DNA from 2 places in the Eubacterium sp. AM05-23 genome. Region 1 is predicted to be linked to the other one. Evidence: predicted binding sites of a transcription regulator. Region 1 holds the regulator's gene; the other holds the start of a gene.
What was found. The regulator Rex, encoded in region 1, represses fermentation and respiration genes when NADH is low (regulators of the CRP and FNR family bind a similar motif). The targets are predictions, from matches to a motif close to ATTGTTAANNNNTTAACAAT.
Positions count from the first base shown of each region.

Region 1 (3,417 bases):
ATAACAGTTGCCATAAAGCGGAGCAGCCGGTTTCCCTCCTCCCGTCCGTACAGATCATTGATAAACTTAAAGCGGTTGACATCCAGGCGCACCACGGCATATTTCTGCTCCGGATGCTCCCTGAGCAGCTTTTCTGCCCGGGAATAAAAGGTATTGATGTTATAGATACCGGTTAACATATCAAACTCTGCCCGGTACTTCAGGGTTTCGTGCGCGCGCTTGGATTCGTCGATGTCGTTCAGGGTACCGATCACCCGGCTGATGCCGCCATCCTCATTGTAAAGCACATTAAATACAATTTTACACCAGATATAGCGGCCTTTCTTATTGCAGAGCCGGATTTCCAGCTCTACCTGCCCGTTGCTGATGGCGTCCATGCTCATTTTCTGCTTTAATATTTCAATATCGCCGGGGTGGACGACCCCATCGTCAAGCCAGATTTCCTTGATGTCCCGGCCGTCATAGCTGCCCATAAAATTTTCCGAAAACCGGGGCGCATAATAGCGCTCTCCGGTCTCTGGGTTCCACTCAAATACCAGGGTGTTTGTCTGCCCAATCACCAGACGGTAACGCTCGTCATCCATCTGCTTTTTCTGAAGGCTTTGGTTTTCCTTCTCAACGGCTTCCAGCTGTTTTTTATAATCAATATCCATGATAAAGCAGAGCAGGATCTCATCCTCCTCGCCTTCAATATCCGCTGGAAAAACGGTCAGCGAGGCCCAGTGATAGGCGCCGTCCTCCCAAAGCTTACGGAACTCTCCAATGACGCTGGTCTTTCCGGAAGCCAGTGCCGCGTGTATTTTATCAATATCAAAAAAATCCAAAAAACGTCTCGAATCCTCCGGGTGAATCATGTGCGCTGCCACATCGGCAATACCGTCTGTCAAAGCGCCGTCTTCTGGCGGCGTCACATATTTACCCTCTACATGGTAGATGATCCGATAATGATTTTTGGTAATGTTCAGTTCATAGAGCTCGTCGTAAATATTACGCAAAGCTACGTTATAAACATTATTTTCAATGGTTTCGTTTGTCTTTTTTCCTGCCATTTTACAGCTCCTGTTATGGGTTTAACTGCAGCTGGCTACCCTACAATGTATGTTTAGGCCCTGTAGCTTTGCGTCTCTGTCTTTCAGCAGATTTGCCCTAGTATTAATCTCGTTTATATTTTACTCTATTATATAATAGATTTTTTTGAAACACAACTCCTATTTTCCACCAAAAAAGCAGGCTTAAGCCTGCTGGTATTTCTGGTTATTCGTTCTCTTCCTCTTCGTTAATCAGGTAGGTTAAGGTAAACAGACTGTCGGTGATGTTCACACTCTCTACCACCACGTCGTCCGGCACCGTCAGGTCCAGAGGCACGAAGTTTAGAATCGCTTTGATCCCGAGCTCTACGACACGGTCTGTGGTTTCCTGCCCGACCTTCTGCGGTACACTCAGGATACAGATATCAATCTTATGGTGCGCCACAAAGGCGTCGAGATCGTCCATGTGGTACACGGTCACGTCTCCGACCTTTTTGCCAATCTGATCCGGATCCACGTCGAACATGGCCTTGAAGTGAATGCCCTCTTCCTTAAAGCGCTCGTAATTGACAATGGCATGTCCCAGGTTCCCAGAACCGATGATAATGCAGTTATACTGGAGATCAAGCCCCAGAATTTTGCGAATGGCCTCCTTCAGCTCTTTTACCTTGTAGCCGTAGCCCTGCTGTCCGTAAGCGCCAAAGGAATTCAGGTCCTGCCGGATCTGCGAGGCGGTCAGCCCCATCATAGCCGCCAGCTCCTTAGACGAGATTTTTTCAATATGTTGATCCTGTAAATCGGTTAAATACTGGTAATACTTGGGCAGACGCTTAACAACTGTCATCGATACCCTTTTTGAAAAAGTTTGCATTCTGCACTCCCCTCCTGCGTCGTACTTATCCTTTTTATTATATCAAGTTGTTAAAAAAACGTCAATTTTTATGGTCGAATTAATTAAAAAAGTGTCAAAGTTTTTTAATTCCTTCAGAAACCGGGCAAACAAGCGCCTTCGGGGTGTCTTTAAAAGCAATTAATCGGTGATGTCCGACATCAAGTTAAGGTGCGGGCTGCCAATCACCTTGGCCACATCCAGCACAAAAGCAATGCCCATGCCCGGCCTGTCGATTTCGATTTTCTTCTGGATCGAGCAGAGCACCGCGTTCCTTATGGACGCGTCCACCAGAATCAGAACGATCTCCTTTTCAGGCTCAATGGTGATGCCGAAAAACCGGGCGTTCTCATGGATGCCGGACCCGCGGCCATACATAACGGTCGCTCCGTCAGCGCCGCCCTGCTTGGCCGCGTCAATGACCTCGCCGGACATATCTTTTTCCACAATCACCACAATCAGTTCGGTCTTAATCTTATTTCTGTCTTCCATTTTTTCCTCCATCATTCGCTAAGTAATCTACATATTATATATGATTAAAATCTTCTGTCAATACCGGTTAAGAATCACGCGGCTGCTTTTCACACTGCCTTTTCCTGTAGGCCTCCTTCTGCTTATAAAAGAAGCCCAGAAGCAGGGTTGTCAGAATCGGCGCAAGGGCAATCAGCGCTACCACGCCAAAGCCGTCCAGCAGCGGATTTCGTCCTGGCGTCGCGCCCGCCACAGCCACTGAAAGAGACAGAATAAAGGTCGAGCACATGGGGCCAGTGGCTACGCCGCCGTTATCAAAGGCCATAGCCAGAAAATTCGGCTCCACAAAGCGGCCGAGAATAAAGGCCAGTATATAGCCCGGAATCAAAATCCACCAGAGCGAAATACCGGCCAGCAGCCGGATCATGGCCGTCATAACCGCTAACGCCACGCCCAGCGAGATCGCAAGCAGCATAACGCGTGCTTTGATGGCGCCGCTGGTCATTTCCTCAACCTGCTTTACCATGACCTGGACGGCTGGCTCGGCAAAGGCGACCAGAAAACCGATGGCAAAGCCCAGCGGAATGAGAATCCAGCTGTACTCAAGCTCTGCAAGGGCTGTGCCCAAAAATTCGCCGGCCGGTACAAAGGCAATGTTTACGCCCTGGAGAAACAGCACCAGCCCCAGGTAAGTCACCACAAAGCCGCCTATAATCCGCTTGATAATAGGAGCCCGCAGCCGCAGCGCAATGACGTTCAAAAACAGAAAAATCAAAACAATGGGCAGGATGGCCAGAAAAACCTCCCATGCCACCTCCGGCATACCGTGAAATAAATGATTGATCAGGCTCATCTGAAGATCACCCCCAAAATCATGACGGCCAACACCGGTCCCAGCGAGGACAGGGCAACCATCCCAAAACTGTCTGTTCCTTCCCTGCTGGTTCTTACGCCGCTGGTGATCCCGCTGCCCAGACTCAGTATAAAGGGCACTGTGATGGGACCAGTAGTGACGCCGCCGGAATCAAA
Region 1 covers NZ_QUDF01000002.1:57,754-61,170, reverse strand. The annotation lists gene DW091_RS02570 (EAL domain-containing protein) at 1-1,049, opposite strand, end outside; cyclic di-GMP riboswitch class I at 1,073-1,156, opposite strand; gene DW091_RS02565 (redox-sensing transcriptional repressor Rex) at 1,255-1,899, opposite strand; gene DW091_RS02560 (P-II family nitrogen regulator) at 2,059-2,409, opposite strand; gene DW091_RS02555 (DUF1538 domain-containing protein) at 2,477-3,241, opposite strand; gene DW091_RS02550 (DUF1538 domain-containing protein) at 3,238-3,417, opposite strand, start outside.

Region 2 (3,417 bases), 150 kb from region 1:
CAAAGATATCGATAATCCGAGGATTGCCTTTGACGAATACGATATTGGGCGTTACTTTGTCTGTTCAAAGGAGCTGGACAGTACCGCCAAGGATATCTACATTACAGAAATCGACATCGATAGCTTCATCAAGGCAAAGGGCGCGGTGTTCTCAGCCATTCACACCCTGATGGAAAGCATGGATATGCCCATTGAAGTGCTTGAAAATGTGTATGTGGCCGGAGGAATCGGCAGCAACCTTGGCATTGAAAACGCCATTGCCCTCGGTATGCTCCCGGATATACCGGTTGATAAGTATTATTATATTGGAAACAGCTCGATGCAGGGGTGCTATCTGGCCCTTACACTGGCTGAGGGAAAAGAAAAAATCGCAGAAATCGGACAGAATATGACTTATATGGAACTTAGCGTTCATCCGTCTTATATGGATGCCTTCATATCAGCCTGCTTTATTCCGCACACGGATATGAGCCTGTTCCCGAGCCTGCAAAAATAGACAGAGGTAACCAATGCTAAATTCTGAAATAGAAGCAGCCATTGAAGAGAAGAGAAAAGACAAGCTGCCCTATGATCATTATAAAAATTTGATAAAGGATAAGGATCCTCTGGAGATGGCAGAGAAATCCACCTGTCCTTATGACTTGGAAACGCAGCTGTTCACGGTAACGCTGATGGGTGAGGAATACAAAGTAAAATACCCCGAGGGCGACGTGCTTTTAAAGGACGGAACTGCTTTTGACGATTATAAGCCCATGACCATGATCCTGCGTTATCTGCTTAACGCCCAGGGCGTGCCGCCCATGGGCACAACCATCGCATACCGGGATATCTCGGGGGGAAACCATTATTTTAAGAGCTTTGAGGGCCGCTGCCTGAAGCGCTTTGCCTTTACCTTCAACTATGATGTTGAAGGGCTGAAGCGCGCTATGGAAAAGCTGAGCGCAGAACCTAAAAAACACGGTGATCTGTCCTACCGTTTTGAGTTTATCAACAACATGTATCTGACTGTAATCCTCTGGCTGGGGGACGATGAGTTCCCGCCGGAATCACAGATTCTTTTCGACAGTAATATTACCTCAGGCTTTGATGCGGAGGATCTCGCCGTAATGGGAGATATTTTTATCCCCGCGCTGAAGCGGCTGGCAAAAGCAGACTGACACCTGTAAAATATAGTAATATTTTGCTTATTTACGGGGTCGTTTTCATGGGTTTCATGAAATCATTTAAACCTACTGAATAACTGCGAATTAAAAGCTTTAGAAAGACGGGTAAATTTTTGTTTTTGGTCGAAAAATGTTTGACAAACTTATAACAAGATAGTAGTATATGTGTATACTTATATATACAAGTCTGTGTACACCGGTTTATTTTCAATTGAAATTTTAAAGCAACCGGAATTTGTCATGTTCATAAAACGATTCCGGGCTTTGAAATATAAAAAAATACTAACAAGAACGAGTTAGGAGGTAACGAGGAAATGCCATTCAAAAAAGCAGAACAAAAGTTTAGTGGCAAGATCAATGAGTGTGTAATTGGTGTTGGAGATGCAGCAGTTACTCTCGGAGGAGAAAAAGGATTACCATTTTTAAGTGGTGAAGGAAACGCACCGGTTGTTGGTGTCGAAATTTTAGACAGTTACCCAGAAGACTGGGAAAAATGTCTGGTTGACGCTTATGGTGACGTCGTAAAGGATCCTGCAGCATGGGCAAAATATGTACAGGACAATACAGACGCACAGTTTATCGCATTAAAATTAATCAGTGCCGATCCTAACGGTGCTAACAAATCATCTGAAGAATGTGTTGAAATCGCTAAAGCTGTCGAAGCGGCAATCGATCTTCCACTGGTTGTTGCAGGCTGCAACAACGCTGAAAAAGACGGTGATTTACTGGTTAAGGTTTCTCAGGCATTGTCTGGCAAAAACGCTGTTTTATTCTCAGCTGTTGAAGATAACTACAAATCTGTCGGTGTAGCAGGTAATGCTGACGGCCACAAGGTATCTGGCCAGTCTGCTGTTGATATCAACCTTGCAAAACAGTTAAATATCCTGTTGACACAGTTAGGTGTTGACGGTGGAAACATCATCATGGATGTTGGAACCGCTGCTGTTGGCTATGGTTTCGAATATGTTGCTTCTACAATGGACCGTATCCGTTTAGCTGCTTTAGGCCAGAACGATACAGACCTTCAGATGCCAATCATGACCAATGTTGGCGACGAAGCATGGGGCGTAAAAGAAGCTGTTTTCACAGAAGAAGAAGCTCCTGAATGGGGAAATCAGGAAGAACGTGGTATCGCTATGGAAGTTTCCACTGCAGCTTCTTGCTTAATCGGCGGCTCAAACGCTGTTATTGTTAAACATCCGGAATCAGCTAAAGTGATTAAAAACTTTATCAAAGAGTTAGTAGGTTAGGAAAGGTAGGCGCAAAAAAATGGCAGTAAAAGGTTTAGATATTTTTAAACTGACTCCTAAGAAAAACTGTAAGGAATGTGGATTCCCTACATGTATGGCATTCTCAATGAAAGTAGCCGCTGGCGCTGCAGAAATTGATAAATGCCCGTATATTACAGACGAAGCTAAAGCTCAGTTATCTGAAGCTACCGCCCCTCCGATGAAAACAATCAAAATCGGAACTGGCGACACAGAATGTGCCCTGGGCGGCGAAACCGTATTATTCAGACATGAAAAAACTTATGTCAACAAAGCTTTATTCGCAGTTGAATTCTCAGACGCAGATTCTGACGATGAAATTGCTAAGAAGGTCGCTCATTTAGAAGCTGTTAAATATGACCGTATCGGCGAATTAATGTGTGTAGAAGTTGCTTCCGTACGTTATGCTGCTGACAAAGCTAAATTCTTAGACCTGATCGCTAAAGTGATCGAACTGGGCCGTGTGCCAATGGCTGTTGTTGAAGATGTTGAAGTCGCTAAGGAAGCTGCTGAAGCAATCAAAGCTGCTAAAGGTATCTTGATGGGCGCTACACCTGCAAATGCTGACGCAATGGTAGAAGTTGCCAAAGCTGCTGACGTTGTGCTGGGTGTCTCCGCTGGCTCTATCGAAGAATTACATGACACAGTTGAAAAAATCGAAGCTGCTGGTTACAAGAACCTGGTGCTGAACGTTGGCGACAGCTCTGTCAAAGAAGCTTACAATAACGCTGTAACCATCCGTACCAACACTCTGAAGGGCGATGACAGAACTTTCGGTTATCCTTCAGTTGTATTTGTTAACAAGCTTGCTTGCTGCGAACAGATGGAAGTTGCCTTAGCTTCTGCTTTTGTTCTGCGCTATGGCTCCATCATCGTAATGAGCGATATGGATTTCAAACAGGCTCTGCCACTGTTCGGTTTAAGACAAAACATCTTTACCGATCCTCAGAAGCCAATGCGTGTCGAACCAACCATCTACGAATTCA
Region 2 covers NZ_QUDF01000002.1:209,705-213,121, forward strand. The annotation lists gene acsV (corrinoid activation/regeneration protein AcsV) at 1-496, shown strand, start outside; gene DW091_RS03190 (DUF3786 domain-containing protein) at 510-1,157, shown strand; gene acsD (acetyl-CoA decarbonylase/synthase complex subunit delta) at 1,478-2,413, shown strand; gene acsC (acetyl-CoA decarbonylase/synthase complex subunit gamma) at 2,433-3,417, shown strand, end outside.
Region 2: a site for Rex is predicted at 1,297-1,316, ahead of acsD (acetyl-CoA decarbonylase/synthase complex subunit delta). Genes of this name have one in related genera too.